DNA from 4 places in the Sodalis sp. RH20 genome. Region 3 is predicted to be linked to each of the others. Evidence: predicted binding sites of a transcription regulator. Region 3 holds the regulator's gene; each other region holds the start of a gene.
What was found. Region 3 encodes PhoB, which activates phosphate uptake and scavenging genes when phosphate is short. Its sites were predicted from a motif close to CTGTCATAAAACTGNCNNAT; they were not measured.
Positions count from the first base shown of each region.

Region 1 (3,894 bases), 1.6 Mb from region 3:
ATTGCCAGGAACAGAAGTTATCACACCGGTCTCGATGCCCTGCCGCCCTATCGGGACGTGGACGGCAATGCCGTGACGATCATCCATCTCAACCGTTTTTCGCTGGCGACCACCGCCAATAACCGCTATGCCAATGACCAGGTAGTGCCCTTTGCCAGCGGAGATGTGAGCGGCGCCGATCGGGCCGCGCTTTATGCAGGCTTGTTGCAGTGCCGTAAGCTCACCAGGAACGATGTGCCGGAGCGGGAAAAATCCCTTATCGGCCAATGGGGGGTGATGGCCGCCAGGCCGTTGGCGAAAGGGACGTGCGTGGGAATCTACGCCGGTGTCCTGGTACCGGAAGGGGTGTGCGACAAAACCGTTTTCGATCATGACTATCTGATATCCATAGCGGCCGATGATCAGGAAGAGGAGATCATTCTTGACGGCGACGGCATCATATCCAAAATAAACACCCTGGTTGAATATGACGAGCATGGCCGTCCCTGCCGCCAGGCCCGATCCGGCTATAATGTGGAAATGGCCCGGTTTCCGGCGATTCTGGCGAATAAGCGCACGGTATCGGTTATCGCGGTGTTCACGCTGGCTGATATCCCCGCAGGCGTGGAACTGCGTTGTAACTACAAGTACCGGGATCATGAGATCAGGCGGCTGCGTTAAGTCACCGCGTGACCCTCAGGCAGGGTTAGGGCGTTCCGCGGCCCCCAGCGCCTGCGCGCAGGCCCACGCCGAGCTCCAGGCCCATTGGAAGTTATAGCCGCCCAGCCAGCCTATCACATCCACCACCTCGCCGATAAAATACAGTCCCGGCACCTGCCGGCTTTCCATGGTTTTGGACGAGAGATAGCGGGTATCCACGCCGCCCTGGGTGACCTCGGCGGTGCGATAGCCCTCGGTGCCGTTCGGCTGCAGCCGCCACTGCTGCAGGGCCAGAATCCAATCGGCCTGCTGGCGGTGGGTGAGCTGTTTTAGCGTGCATTCCGGAATGGCCAGCAGGGCGAACCACATCTCGACAAAACGACGCGGCAACAGTTTTGCCAGGGTGTTTTTCAGGCTTTGGTTGGGGTGTTCGCGCAATTCTGCCGCCAGGAACGTGGCTAAATCGGTATCAGGCAGCAGGTTAAGCGTCAGGTACTCGCCGCTTTGCCAGAAGCTGGAAATCTGCAATATGGCGGGTCCCGACAGTCCACGATGGGTAAACAGCAGGTTTTCCCGGAACGAGACGCCGTTTTCAGCAACGACCACCGCGGGCACGCCGATGCCGGACAGCACGCTTAACTGTTCCAGCAGGGGCTTATGCAGGGTAAAAGGCACCAGCGCGGCGCGGGTGGGGATGACCGGCAGTCCGAACTGTTGGGCAATTTTATAACCGAAGGGCGTGGCGCCCAGGCCGGGCATGGACAGGCCGCCTGTCGCGATCACCAGGCGGGCGGTTTTGATGGCGCCGCCCGGCAGGGTCAGGAAAAAATCATCGCCGCGTTTTTCCACGGCCCCTACCTCGCTGCGGCAGCGCAGCGTCACCTGGCCCAATTCGCACTCCTTGAGCAGCAAATCCACCACCTGCTGCGCCGAGTCGTCGCAAAAAAGCTGGCCGAGGGTTTTTTCATGCCAGGCGATGCCGTATTGCTGCATCAGGGCAATAAAGTCCCACTGGGTATAACGCGACAGGGCGGACTTGCAGAAATGCGGATTTTGCGAGAGGAACGCCGCCGGCTCGACATACAAATTGGTGAAATTACAGCGGCCGCCGCCGGACATGAGAATTTTCCGTCCCGGCTTTTTGCCGTTATCCAGCAGCAATACCCTGCGGCCCAGCCGGCCGGCCTGCGCGGCGCAAAACATGCCCGCGGCGCCGGCGCCGATCACCACTACGTCAAACTGTTCCACCATACTTGCTCTCTGCTTATGCCTGCTTAATCATGAAAAAGGGCGTCCGTCCGGCTATTGTGCGTTCCACGCGGGGGTCGATTGTAATGTCCCCGGTGGCCTTATGCCAACGTAACAGGATGATAAAATCAGTAAGCATAGTTATCCTCATGATTTTACAGAGTAAAGTGCGGACAAGCCCGCGCAGTGCCGACAGAAATGTCATAAAAAGGTCATATTTCTCTTTTCCACGGCCCCTGTTGTCGCAGATAATGCGCCCCGTTCATGTCCAATCTATGGCGTAACCCTATGCTACATCTATTTACCGGCCTGGAGTTTCATACCGGTCTTATGCTGGTGCTCGCATTGATTTTTGTCCTGGTATATGAAGCCATCAACGGGTTTCATGATACCGCCAATGCGGTAGCAACCGTAATCTACACACGTGCCCTGCGCTCGCAGCTGGCCGTGGGCATGTCGGGAATCTTCAATTTTCTCGGCGTACTGCTCGGCGGCCTGAGCGTGGCGTATGCCATCGTGCATCTGCTGCCGGTCGACCTGTTGTTAAACGTCAGCTCCACCCACGGCCTGGCAATGATGTTTTCCATGCTGTTGGCGGCCATTATCTGGAACCTGGGAACCTGGTACTTCGGTTTGCCGGCCTCCAGCTCGCATACCTTGATTGGCGCCATTATCGGCATCGGCCTGACCAACGCCATGGTAACCGACTCGTCGGTGCTGGACGCGCTGAATATCCCGAAGCTTATCGAGATCTTCCTGTCGCTGATCATTTCGCCCATCGTCGGGCTGGTGGTGGCCGGTATCATGGTCTTCGCGCTGCGCCGTTACTGGAGCAGCACCCCGAAACGGCGCCGCATTCATTTGACGCCGGCGGAACGGGAGAAGAAAGACGGCAAACGCAAACCGCCGTTCTGGACCCGCACTGCGCTTATCCTGTCGGCCGCCGGGGTGAGTTTTGCCCACGGCGCCAATGACGGACAGAAAGGTATCGGCCTGATCATGCTGGTATTGATAGGCGTCGCGCCGGCCGGGTTCGTGGTGAATATGAATTCCACCGGCTATGATATCGCCCGCACCCGCGACGCGGTCGGCAACCTGCAGCAATTTTACCTGCAGCATCAAGGCGCCCTGCCGCAGGTGGTTAACGCCGAACCGCCGGCGATTCCGACGCCGGATGTCAACGCCCTGCCGTCCACGCCGGCCGAGTTTCACTGCGACAGTTCCCGGGCGCTGCTGGCCATCACCCGCGCCATGGCGCTGCTGGATAATTTGCAGAGCTACGATAAGATCACGCCCTTCGAGCGCGCGCATGTGCGCCGCCTGTTGATGTGCGTCGCCGATACCGCGGACCGGACCGCCAAGCTGCCGCAAACCACCGGCGAAGATAAACGCTTCCTGAATAATTTGCGTAAGGATCTGCTGGCAACCGTGGAGTACGCGCCGCTGTGGATTATCGTTGCCGTGGCGCTGGCCTTGTCGCTGGGCACCATGATTGGCTGGCGGCGCGTTGCCACCACCATCGGCGAAAAGATCGGCAAGAAGGGCATGACCTACGCGCAGGGACTGTCGGCGCAGATGACCGCCGCCGTGTCCATCGGCGCCGCCAGCTATACCGGCATGCCGGTTTCCACCACCCATGTATTGTCCTCCGCGGTGGCGGGCACCATGCTGGTGGACGGCGGCGGCGTCCAGGGTAAGACCGTACAAAATATCCTGCTGGCATGGGTACTCACCCTGCCGGTGGCTATCGTGCTCTCGGGTAGTCTTTACTGGCTGGCATTGAAGCTGATTTAACGCATCCGGCAGGCGTAGTGAAAAGGGCGGCCTGCGGGTCGCCTTTTTAATTGTTTGATTCCCAGCACGGTTTCTTTACGTCTCAGTGCCAGATAGCCAGGGCAATCAGGCTGACGACGATGAATCCGCACAGCGCGCTGGTCAGCATAAATTGCCGGCGCACCCGCTCGCAGCGGCGGATAAATTCCGGATCGTGATGATCGAGATACCGCT
Region 1 covers NZ_CP178733.1:5,017,183-5,021,076, reverse strand. The annotation lists gene ACL2XM_RS22820 (hypothetical protein) at 1-660, shown strand, start outside; gene ACL2XM_RS22815 (NAD(P)/FAD-dependent oxidoreductase) at 676-1,887, opposite strand; gene pitA (inorganic phosphate transporter PitA) at 2,176-3,681, shown strand; gene uspB (universal stress protein UspB) at 3,764-3,894, opposite strand, start outside.
Region 1: pitA (inorganic phosphate transporter PitA) is a predicted target of PhoB. The motif match lies at 2,086-2,105, and genes of this name have one in related genera.

Region 2 (3,894 bases), 580 kb from region 3:
CAAATATGAGTAAAGTTAGCTTGATAATCTGTTTAGCATCACTTAACATCAGAGTTGTTTAGAATAACTAAACACTTTATAAGAATAGAACACACATCAGGGTTAGGGCCGGTAATTACCGGCCTGATTTTGTGCTATGTGTAACGCCATCATTCCACTCAGTAAATTTCCCCTGCCCCGCAAAAATCCCGTGCTTTTAATAATTTCCGAGTTTTTTGATCTTTTCTGATTGCTATGACCGTCACGCAATGTCAATCAGAGGTTTACACCCGGTGGCACAGATTGCCGTGGTAGTAATAATTTATTAATGCCAAAAATTGTGAGCTTAATCACATTGAAACGCTTGCCGCCATCCCGCGCACAATGTTCCGCGGACAATTGCTTGAGATAATTTCAAAACGATGTTTTATTAAAAATAAATAAAAACTATTTTTTTTGAAATACATGAGATCAGTCACAACGGTAACCTCATGAAATTGGTTAGCATTGCCCCTCTTTAACGATGTCACTGGTAAGGAATAACCATGTATAAAATTGCAGGCGCGGCCCTTCTTTCATTGCTGTTGAGCAGCAGCTGTTTCGCCCAAAGCGCCGATGCCACGGCGGTAACCAAGGCGGTGGAAACCATGCGCCAGGCCATGGTCAGCGCCAAGAAAGCCGATCTGGAGAAAGTGGGCGCGCCGACGCTGAGCTATGGCCACTCCAGCGGTAAAATCCAGAACAACGCCGAATTTGTCGATGCCATCGTCACCGGTCAATCCAAATTCCTGACGCTGGATCTCAAAGACCAAACCGTGCAGGTCGACGGCGACGTGGCCATCGTCAGGCATATCCTGCAGGCGAAAACCGCGGACGGCGGCAAGCCGGGCGAAGTGAAAATCGGCGTCATGCAGGTATGGCAGAAAAATGCGGCGGGCGCCTGGAAGCTCCTGGCGCGCCAGGCCTATTCATTGCCTAAATAAACCCCTGCCAGCGCGGCTCTCGGATATGAGGGCCGCTGCGTCGTTTTCCCCGCGCCCACCGGGCTTTCCGCTGTAAAAAAAATGTAACTTTTTGTCAACGCAAAAAGAATTCATCTCCTGCTTTTTAGCCGAGCGGTGAAGTTTTACTGTTTTAAATCAATTGATTAAAAAAATAATTTCTTGTATTTCGCCGTTCAATTCTTTTTACCCGCACCACCCGCCGGCGCGGCTTGTCACAAAACGGTAATGAAATCTCGCGCCGTAGCGGATTAATTGCTATACAGATAACTATCACCCATCCCTTACCGGAAGACCGCCTTGAAACGCTGCTGCTATAGCCGGAGGTATTTCCCTTACTGCCCGATGGAGGGAGAACAATGTCAGCGGAAACCCTGTCGATAGTATTATTTATAGCGGCGGTTATTATTTATTCAACGAAAGCCAAAAAAAATAAATATTTGTTTTCATTAGTGCTGTTTGTTTTAGGTATTTATATTCTGCTTAATTTAGTCAGGGTCGCCAGTAATTACTTTACCGGCGCCGGCATCAATGATTCGGTGCTGTATACCCTGACCAGCAGTTTAACCGGCGCCGGATTAGGCAAGTACATCCTGCCCTTTGCCGGTTTCATCCTGGCTTCCCTGCTGGTGTTCAGCCTGATGTCATGGCTGTTGCTATTCAGAAAAGCCGGCGGCGGCCGCACGGCTTACGGCCTGCTGGCTCTCGTTTTGGCCGTGGTCGCCGTGGTTGCCACGCCGGCCAGCGGTGAAATTGCCGGCCTGGTTAAATCCCAGCTGGCAAGCGGCGATACGGACTTTAATACCTATTACAGGACCCCGTCCAAAACACTGGCGAAAGACAGCCCCAACCTTATTTATATCTATGCCGAAAGCCTGGAAAGAACCTATTTCGATCAGGACGCCTTTGCCGGTTTAACCACCGAGCTTAACAGTCAGAAAAACGATGCCATAGATTTCAGCAATACCACCCAATTGCCCGGCACCGGCTACACCATTGCCGGAATGGTGGCGTCGCAGTGCGGCATTCCGTTATTCGCCCCCTTTGACGGCAATGCCTCAAGTTCGTTATCGACCTTTTACCCCCATGATATTTGCCTGGGCGATATACTGCAGGCTTCCGGTTACGATACCTATTTTTACCAGGGGGCCGATATGGCGTTTGCCGGTAAAGGCCTGTTCCTGAAGTCCCATGGTTTTGAGCATATCTATGGTTTCCAGGAGCTTAAGGGACTGGTCAAGGATCCCGGCTACCGCAACGAGTGGGGCTGGTATGACGATACCCTGCTGGATCTGGTCTATGATAAATTTATTGCGCTGTCGCAACAAAAACAGCGGTTTGCCTTATTTGCGCTGACCGTCGACACCCATCATCCGGACGGATATATTTCGCGATCCTGCACCAATCGCTCCTATGCGTATGACAATATGGAAAACAGCTCCCTAAGCGCCGTGGCCTGCAGCCAGGAGCATATTGCGGGGCTTATCAAAAAAATCCGCGCATCGGGCTATTTCAAAAATACGGTGATCGTGGTGTCTTCCGATCACCTGGCCATGAACAATACCGCCTATGATATTTTGAATCAGCACGACAGAAAGGATCTGTTCTTTATCCTGCGCGGCGACAAGGAGCAGCCCCAGGTCAGTAATGTCAAGCGCAGCACGCTGGATAACGGCGCGACTGTATTGGATGTGCTGGGGGGCGATAACTATATCGGCCTGGGCCGGAGCAGTTTATCCTCCACATCGTTATCAACCTATTTTTTAAATCTCGATGATAAGATAACCGCATGGATACCGGATGTTATCCGGCAGTGGGATTTCCCGACCAAGATAAAAAAATATAAAATTGATGTGAATGCCAAAACCATCGGCTTTTCCGGCGTTCAATTTAAAATACCGTTGATTTTAAAAATTGATAAAAATAATATTGAGCCGATGTTCGACGTGTATTTATCCGCGCCGTTAAAACAGCAATTGGCGAAATTGAATGCCCGGGATAAATTTTTATGGATTGATGACTGTAATAAAATGGCCGATATTTGGGATCCATCGCTGAGCCAGGTAACCAATTATTGTGTCGCCGTCGGCAACCTGAGCACCCAGCCGAACATCGTTAAAATCGACTCCGACGTGTATCGCGGCAAGGTGTCGTTCAAAAAACTGCCGCAGGGCGATGAGGCGCAGTTTGAGCAGACCGTCGGCAGACTGAACTTATCCGCTCCCGCGACAAATTAACCCCCGGGCACCGGACGGGGGTTGCAGCGCCGGTGATAGCGCCCGTTGGTTTAGCCTGCCGCCCCTGTCCCGGCGATAAAATGCCGCAGCGATGGTTATTTATTAAACATCCTCATGCTGCGGTTTTATAAAATATCCCGCGCCACCGGCTTCAATTCATTTCTTATTGTCTTGAGTAATAATTATTATTCTTATTTGAATCGCCCGCGGCGCCGCGCCCGCGCCCCGTGTTCACTGGCATAAATGCCCGCCGGCCACTGGCCCGATAGGTCATAAGTTATTCTTATGCTTAGTGGTGATAAACATATGCTTTTTTATACGTGGTTAATTATCGTTGCCTATGTAATATTCCTCAGCAGAAAACCAGCGCCATGGAATAACCCCATGAAGTGGTTAAATTATATTAAAATTATATCAAGGAAAAGCAAATGGCCTTATTCATTAATAGCCGGCCTTCAGCGTTATCGCTGCTGACTGTGTTAGCGTTAGGCAGTATCGTCTCCGTTGCCGCCCATGCCGACCAGTTGGCCAATATCAAGCAGGCCGGCGTTATTCGTGTCGCCACCTTCGATTCCAACCCGCCGTTTGGTTCCGTCGATGCCAAAACCCATAATATCGTCGGCTACGACGTGGACTTTGCCAAGGCGCTGGCAGACGCGCTGGGCGTGAAGCTGGAG
Region 2 covers NZ_CP178733.1:2,824,060-2,827,953, forward strand. The annotation lists gene ACL2XM_RS12985 (nuclear transport factor 2 family protein) at 525-962, shown strand; gene opgB (phosphatidylglycerol--membrane-oligosaccharide glycerophosphotransferase) at 1,340-3,217, shown strand; gene ACL2XM_RS12995 (ABC transporter substrate-binding protein) at 3,646-3,894, shown strand, end outside.
Region 2: opgB (phosphatidylglycerol--membrane-oligosaccharide glycerophosphotransferase) is a predicted target of PhoB. The motif match lies at 1,193-1,212, and genes of this name have one in related genera.

Region 3 (3,894 bases):
GTCCCCGGCGCTCAGTTCGACCAGCGTTTCCCGTTGCCGGCGCGCCAGTGCCGACAGCCGCTGCTCGCGGTTACGGCGCAACAGCACGATTTCCACCGGCAAATCGGCCGCCAACTGCTGGATACGCTGCTGGATATCATTCAGCCAGGCGTCTGTCACCACCTCGATATCCAGCCAGACGGGCGTGGACCCCGGGTAATCGCTAAACGAGCGCAACTGCGCCTCGATGTCCGCCAGGTCGCCTTTTATCAGGCGCAGGGCCTGGGTTTCCGGGATCAAAACCGGGGAAATGTCCGCCACGCCCCCGGCGTCGAAACTGACTATATTGATCTGCTTGGGCTGCCCGGTCTCATCAAAACTCAAGGCGATGGGCGAACCGCAATAGCGGATATGCTGCTGTCCGCCCACGCACTGCGGGCGGTGGATATGGCCGAGGGCGATATAATCCGCCGGAGGAAACAGCTGGGCGGGAAACGCGTCCAGGCTGCCGATATAAATATCGCGTACCGAATCGGTGGTGGCGGCGCCCACCGTGGTCAGGTGTCCGGTGGCGATAATCGGCAGCCGGCCGGGCAACTTGGCGCGCAGGGCCAGCGCCCGGTCATATAGCGCCTGGTAATATGCGGCGATGGCGTCCATCAGCGCCCGCTGTTTATCATCCCCCGATTCTCCGGCGCGGCTGGTCAGCACATCCCGCGGGCGTAAAAAGGGGATGGCGCACAGTATCGCCCCCGGCTTTCCACTACGATCGTTCAGTACAAAAACCGGTTGCCCGCCGCTGTCTTCGCGGTCGCCGTCGGCGTTGTCGTCATCGTCCCGGGCGCCGAACCCGCCGCCGGCGATAACCCGGGTATGCATGCAGGCCAGCAGCGCCCGGGATTCGTTCAGTGTCGCCACCGCGTCATGATTGCCCGCCAGTATGATCAGCTGGCAACCGGTCGGCTGCAACGCCACCACGAAACGATTGAACAGTTCGCGGGCATAGCTGGGCGGGGTGCCGGTATCAAAGATATCGCCGGCCACGATCACCGCGTCGATATCCCGTTCTGCCACCTGCGCCACCAGCCATTGCAGGAAGGCGCGGTGCTCCCGGGCGCGGTTTTTGGTGAAAAACGACTGACCCAGATGCCAGTCAGAAGTGTGAATGATCCGCATGACGCTCCAGCCAGAGTGTAAAAGTCAGGGCGAGAGTATAAACCTTACCCCGGGCGATGCCGACGTAAAGCTGTTAATTTGGCAACCCGGGACGAAAAAAAACCGCCATCCGCTATGCTTCTGGCACGATGGGCTGATTTTAATAAATCTGTCATAAAAGTGACGCATAATGCCCGGGCACGTTAACCGCAGAGATTAATGGCAGGAAAAAATGGCAAAACGCATATTAGTCGTGGAAGACGAAGCGCCGATTCGTGAAATGGTGTGCTTCGTACTTGAACAGAATGGCTTCCAGCCCATCGAAGCCGAAGACTACGGCACGGCGGTCAGCCGTATGGCGGAGCCTTATCCGGATCTGGTATTGCTCGACTGGATGTTGCCAGGCGGTTCGGGAATTCAATTTATCAAACATATGAAACGCGAGGTATTGACCCGCGATATTCCGGTCATGATGCTGACCGCGCGCGGCGAGGAGGAAGACCGGGTGCGGGGGCTGGAAGTGGGCGCCGATGATTATATCACCAAACCGTTCTCGCCCAAGGAGCTGCTGGCCAGGATCAAGGCGGTGATGCGCCGTATTTCGCCGATGGCGGTGGAAGATAAGATTGAGCTGCAGGGCTTAAGCCTGGATCCGTCGTCGCACCGGGTAACCTCCAACGAACTGGCCCTGGAGATGGGACCGACCGAATTTAAACTGCTGCACTTTTTCATGACCCATCCCGAGCGGGTATATAGCCGGGAACAGTTGTTAAATCATGTCTGGGGCACTAATGTGTATGTTGAGGACCGGACGGTTGATGTGCATATTCGCCGCCTGCGCAAAGCGCTGGAAACCGGCGGTCACGATCGGATGGTGCAGACGGTCCGCGGCACCGGCTATCGTTTTTCCGCGCGCTATTAGCGCGGTATAAGGGGAGCTCTGCCGGTGCTGGAACGTTTATCCTGGCGTAAGATTTTGCTGGAACTGGGGCTGTTTTGCCTGCCGGCCCTGCTGTTGTCGCTTTTTGTCGGCCACCTGGCCTGGCTGTTGGTGGCGGCGCTGCTGGCCGCGCTGGTGCGCAACTATTATTACCAACTGCGGCTGTCCCGCTGGTTATGGGTCGATCTCCGGCATACGCCGCCGGAAGGGCGGGGAAGCTGGGAACCGCTGTTCTATGGCCTGCATCAGATGCAGTTGCGCCACCGGCGGCGGCGGCGTGAACTGGCGACATTGTTCAAACGCTTTCGCAGCGGCGCGGAAACCTTGCCTGATGCGCTGGTGATGTTGACCGACGACGGCCATATTTTCTGGTGCAACGGCCTGGCGCAGCAGCTGCTCGGGTTTCGCTGGCCGGAAGACAACGGCCAGCATATCCTTAACCTGCTGCGCTATCCTGAATTCAACAGCTATATCCAGGGCCAGTCGTTCGAGCGCCCCTTGACCCTGCTGCTCAATAAGCAACGTTACGTTGAATTCCGCGTGATGCCCTATACCGACGACCAGCTGTTAATGGTGGCCCGCGACGTGACCCAGATGCGCCAGCTGGAAGGCGCCAGGCGCAACTTTTTCGCCAATGCCAGCCATGAACTGCGTACGCCGCTGACGGTGTTGCAGGGATATCTGGAAATGATGAACGACCAGGATATGGATGAAGCCATGCGCGCCAAGGCCATCCACACCATGCAGGATCAGACGCAGCGCATGGAGCGCCTGGTCAAGCAGTTGCTGGTGTTATCCCGTATCGAGGCCGCGCCGCAGGGCGAGGTCAATGAACGCGTCGATATTCCGGCCATTCTCAAGCGCCTGCAGCAAAGCGCCGGGGCGCTCAGCCAGGAACGGCATGAGATCGTGTTCCGGGTTAATGAACAGTTGCTGGTGCGCGGCAATGAGGATCAGCTGCGCAGCGCGATGTCGAACCTGATATACAATGCGGTCATCCATACGCCGCCGGGCACCCGCATCGAGGTGTGCTGGCAGCGTACCGCTGAGGGCGCGCAGTTTCAGGTCAGCGATAACGGGCCGGGCATCGCCCCGGAGCATTTACCGCGCCTGACCGAGCGTTTTTACCGGGTTGACAAAGCCCGTTCGCGCCAGACCGGCGGCAGCGGCCTTGGGCTTGCCATCGTTAAGCACGCGCTCGGCAATCATGACGCCCATCTTGATGTTATCAGCGAGCCGGGCGCGGGTACCCGCTTCTTTTTTACCTTGCCCAACCGGTTGATTGTCCTCCCCGTCCTGGCCGAAAATAACCCCACTTCTCCTTCACGTGTCAAATCCCGATGATAAAAGCTGTAAAAACCCTGGGCTGGCTGCTCTGCCTGCTGTTGACCCTGCCGGCGGCGGCGCGGCCGCTGTCGGTGCTGTCGGGTAGCCTCACCAGCAGCGGTTCCGATACGCTGGCGAATATGATGGCCCTGTGGGCGGCGGATTTCAGACATGACTATCCGGATGTCGGCGTGCAGATCCAGGCGGGCGGATCGGCGACGGCGGCGACGGCGCTGGCCGCGGGCACGGCGCAAATCGGGCCGATGAGCCGCATGATGAACGCGACTGAAATCGCCGCGTTCCAGCGCCATTACGGCTACCCGCCCCTGGCGGTGCCGGTGGCCTTGGATGCGCTGGTGATTATAGTCAACCAGGATAACCCCCTGCCCAGGTTGCGCCTGCGCCAGTTGGACGCCATTTTTTCCATCACCCGCAGCTGCGGCGACGCCCCTGCCGTCACCCGCTGGGGGGAACTCGGCCTAACCGGGCGGTGG
Region 3 covers NZ_CP178733.1:3,405,941-3,409,834, reverse strand. The annotation lists gene sbcD (exonuclease subunit SbcD) at 1-1,155, opposite strand, end outside; gene phoB (phosphate response regulator transcription factor PhoB) at 1,367-2,056, shown strand; gene phoR (phosphate regulon sensor histidine kinase PhoR) at 2,081-3,418, shown strand; gene ACL2XM_RS15735 (PstS family phosphate ABC transporter substrate-binding protein) at 3,415-3,894, shown strand, end outside.

Region 4 (3,894 bases), 1.6 Mb from region 3:
CGGAACAGGAATGTTGCGGTGGCGGATGCCATCAACGGCAACGTCAGGCCGGTATAGCTATCAAGCAAATGCAGATTGGCTATCACATCGACGGTGGGAAAAATACGCACTTCCACCGGCAGCATCAGCGTCATGAAGATCAGCCAGAAAAACAGGTTGCGCAATGGAAAGCGAAAATAAACGATGGCGTAGGCGGATAACATCGACACGCTGATCTTGCCCAGGGTGATTCCCAGCGCCATGACCAAGCTATTGAACAGCAGCCGGCTGAACGGCACCGCCTGGCTGCCCACGCCCTCTTGCCAGACATGGCGGATGTTTTCCCACAGATGGCTGCCCGGCACCAGGCTCAACGGCACCTGGAACACCTGGCGGTTGTCCATGGTGGCCGCCACCAGCGCGATATATAACGGCAGCAGAATAACGGCAACGCTTAGTATCAGTATTAAATGGCTGAAGATATCCAGTCCGCGGCGATGTTCTATCATTGATATCGCACCTTACGCTCGACAAAACGAAACTGGATGACCGTCAGCACAATCACCACCATCATCAGCACCACCGACTGCGCGGCGGAACTGGAGAGATCCAGGCCGGCAAAACCCTCGCGGTAGATTTTGTAAATCAGGGTAGTGGTGGCCTGCACCGGCCCGCCGGCGGTTGCCGCGTCGATGACCGGAAAGGTATCGAAAAAAGCGTACACCAGGTTGATGACCAGCAGGAAAAAGCTCACCGGCGTGATAAGCGGCAGCGATAAATCGATAAATCGCCGTACCGGGCCGGCGCCGTCGATGGCTGCGGCCTCCACCAGTGAACGCGGAATGGATTGCAGCGCGGCGAGGAAAAACAAAAAGTTATAGCTTACCTGCTGCCAGATGGAGATCAGCACCACCAGGAACATCGCCTGCCCGCTGTTTTGCGCATGATTCCAGTGATACCCCAGATTATTAAGCAGATAGGCGATAAGCCCCAGCCCGGGGCTGAACAGGAACATCCATAATACCGCAGCCACCGCCGGCGCCACCGCGTAGGGCAATAGCAGCAGCGTCTGGTAAATACGTTTGCCGCGCAGCACATAATCCACCAGCGCCGCCAGCAACAGCGCCACCAGCAGGCCGATGCCGGTCACCAGGCCGCTGAAGATAAGCGTCGTGACCAGGGAATCCAGATAATATTCATCCTCTGTCAGCTGGACAAAATTATCCAGGCCGACAAAGGTATTCTCTATTCCGAACGGGTCCACCCGCTGCACCGAATACCACAGCGCGGTCCCCGCCGGCCAAAGAAAAAAAATCGCGGTAATCACCAACTGCGGCAGCACCAGAAGATAGGCCAGCCAGCGTTGTTTGAATCCGCGATGGGGCGCGATAGCCATAAACAACCCAACCCGCAATGCAAAAATGTACCCGCCGCACGGCGCGGCGGGTCGCCAACTGAGGTTTACTTCAGCGATTGTTCAAACCGGCGCAGCAACTGGTTGCCGCGTTTAACCGCGCTGTCCAGGGCCTCCTGAGGCGTGGCCTTGCCGGTCCAGACGCGTTCCAGCTCTTCGTCCACCACGGTGCGGATTTGCTGCATATTGCCCAACCGCATGCCTTTGGTGAACGGCAACGGCGGTTTATTCAGCATCTGGCGGGTGGCGATATCGGCGCCGGGGTTTTTGTCATAAAAACCCTGGGTTCGGGTCAGCTCATACGCGGCGGTGGTGATGGGCAGGTAACCGGTTTTCTGATGCCACTCGGCGGCGATATCAGGCTGGGCAAGGAACTGCAGGAACTCCGCCACCCCTTTATAGGTCGCGTCATCCTTACCGCTCATCACCCACAGGCTGGCGCCGCCGATAATGGCGTTTTGCGGCGCGTTCTTCACGTCGGCGTCATACGGCATCATACCCACGCCGTAATTAAACTTGGCATACTGGCGAATCGCGGCCAGGGAGCCTGACGAGGCGGTGGTCATGCCGCATGAGCCGTTGTAAAACTTCTCGGTGGACTCGTCCTTACGGCCGAAATAGCTGAAATCCCCTTTCTTGTTCATGTCCGACAGCAATTGGATATGCTTCACCTGCTCGGGCTTATTAAAAATCAGCTCCGCGTCGTTGCCGGCAAAGCCGTTATCCTTGGTCGCCACCGGCAGGCCATGCCAGGCGCTGAAGTTCTCGATTTGGATCCAACCCTGCCAGCCGCTGGCATAACCGCATGCCATACCGCTGGCGCGCAGTTTAGCGGCCGCCGCGGCCAGTTCCTGCCAGGTTTGCGGGGCATGTTCCGGATCCAGTCCGGCTTTTTTAAAGGCGTCCTTGTTGTAATACAATACCGGGGTCGAGCTGTTGAAGGGTTGGGACAACAGATGCCCGGTCTTACTGTCGCTGTAGTAGCCGGAAACGGTGGGTACAAACGCCGACTCGTCATTCTTGATGCCGGCCTGTTCAAACACCTGGTACACCGGCTTATAGGCCTTGCTGGCCATCATGGTGGCGGTGCCGACTTCATACACCTGCAAAATCGCCGGCGCGGTGCCGGTACGGAATGCCGCGATGCCCGCCGTCAGGCCCTGCTCGTAATTCCCCTTGTACACCGGCACGACATGATAATCAGGATGCGTCTGGTTAAAGCGCGCGGCCAGGGAATCCACCTCGGTGCCCAGCACGCTATCCATTGAATGCCAGAAAGGAATTTCGGTCACTGCCTGGGCGCTGGTGCTCACGGCCAGCGTCAACGCCACGCTTAAGGCGGCGATACGAATTGAGTGCTTCAACATGCCATGCTCCTGAATGCCGGAAAAGTTCATCGGCCTGTAACATGACATGCTGAAATGACAGAAAAATAACACCCTTATGACAGCGGGGTGACAGCGCGCGGCGAATTCTCCGCCCAGCGCGTCGCCAGGCGGGCCTGACGGTGTCGGAATCAACCGGCGAGTCGGCTTAACGCCCTTAATTCCCAGCGGGAAAGCCTGCCGATGGGGGCGAAGCGGCAGTCTCAGTTCACCGGAGCGCACCCCGGCGCGGCAGGCGCTTTGAGCTTACAGGCGGGCCGGCAAGCATCACAATTAATCTGCTGGCTGCTGGCGGCTTGCGACTGGTGGCGGGCGGCGGGGAGGTTTATGTTGCCGCGGCGAAGGTTTCGCTTGCCGTGCGTTCGGCGGTTATATGGAATGCCGGGTGCCGGCAAGCGACAAAGAGGCCGTACCGCGACGGCCTCCTTGACCTCCGCGCGCCCGGCAGGTCGCGCGTCGCTGCGCGATGCCTTCCGCCGCCCATGCCCCCGTGATGCACCGGCCCGGTATGCGCTCCCGGCGCTACCGGGCCTTTCGCCGCTCCCGGCGGCTCATGCCGGGGTCACAGGCGCCGTCAGCGCGCTTTATGCCGGTCCCTATTTCGCGGTTCGCACCGCATATTATGAAACAACAGCGGCGCTGATGCTTGGGATAAGGTCTGGCGCCGGGATACGGTTAACCATTACAGAATGCAACGGGTCTGGAATGCCGCTGACATAGCGAAAAGCAGGCATACCGAAAGAGACTTATCAGTCATGCAGTCATGCAGTCATGCAGTTATGCCATATGACATTCATCATTCAATTTTGAGTTTTGAGTTTTGAGTTTTAACATTAAGCATTACGCTTTCAGCCATTAGCCATTAGCCATCAGCCATCAGCCATCAGCCTGTAAACATTAGCGCAAAAGGAATACTGAGACCTTTCCCGGTAAGCGCATACCGCTAAGGACCCCAAAACGCTGTTTTGCTGGCAGGCGATGGTGTTGACGTGGTGCCGGCATAGAGTGCGCCGGCGGCGCACATCACGGCTGGATGAGCCGCCGGGAGCGGCGAAAGCCCGGCTTGCGTCTGGAACGCATGCCGGGCGGTCCACAAGCCGGGATGGGTGATGCCGG
Region 4 covers NZ_CP178733.1:5,049,089-5,052,982, reverse strand. The annotation lists gene ugpE (sn-glycerol-3-phosphate ABC transporter permease UgpE) at 1-488, opposite strand, end outside; gene ugpA (sn-glycerol-3-phosphate ABC transporter permease UgpA) at 485-1,375, opposite strand; gene ugpB (sn-glycerol-3-phosphate ABC transporter substrate-binding protein UgpB) at 1,441-2,760, opposite strand.
Region 4: ugpB (sn-glycerol-3-phosphate ABC transporter substrate-binding protein UgpB) is a predicted target of PhoB. The motif match lies at 2,835-2,854, and genes of this name have one in related genera.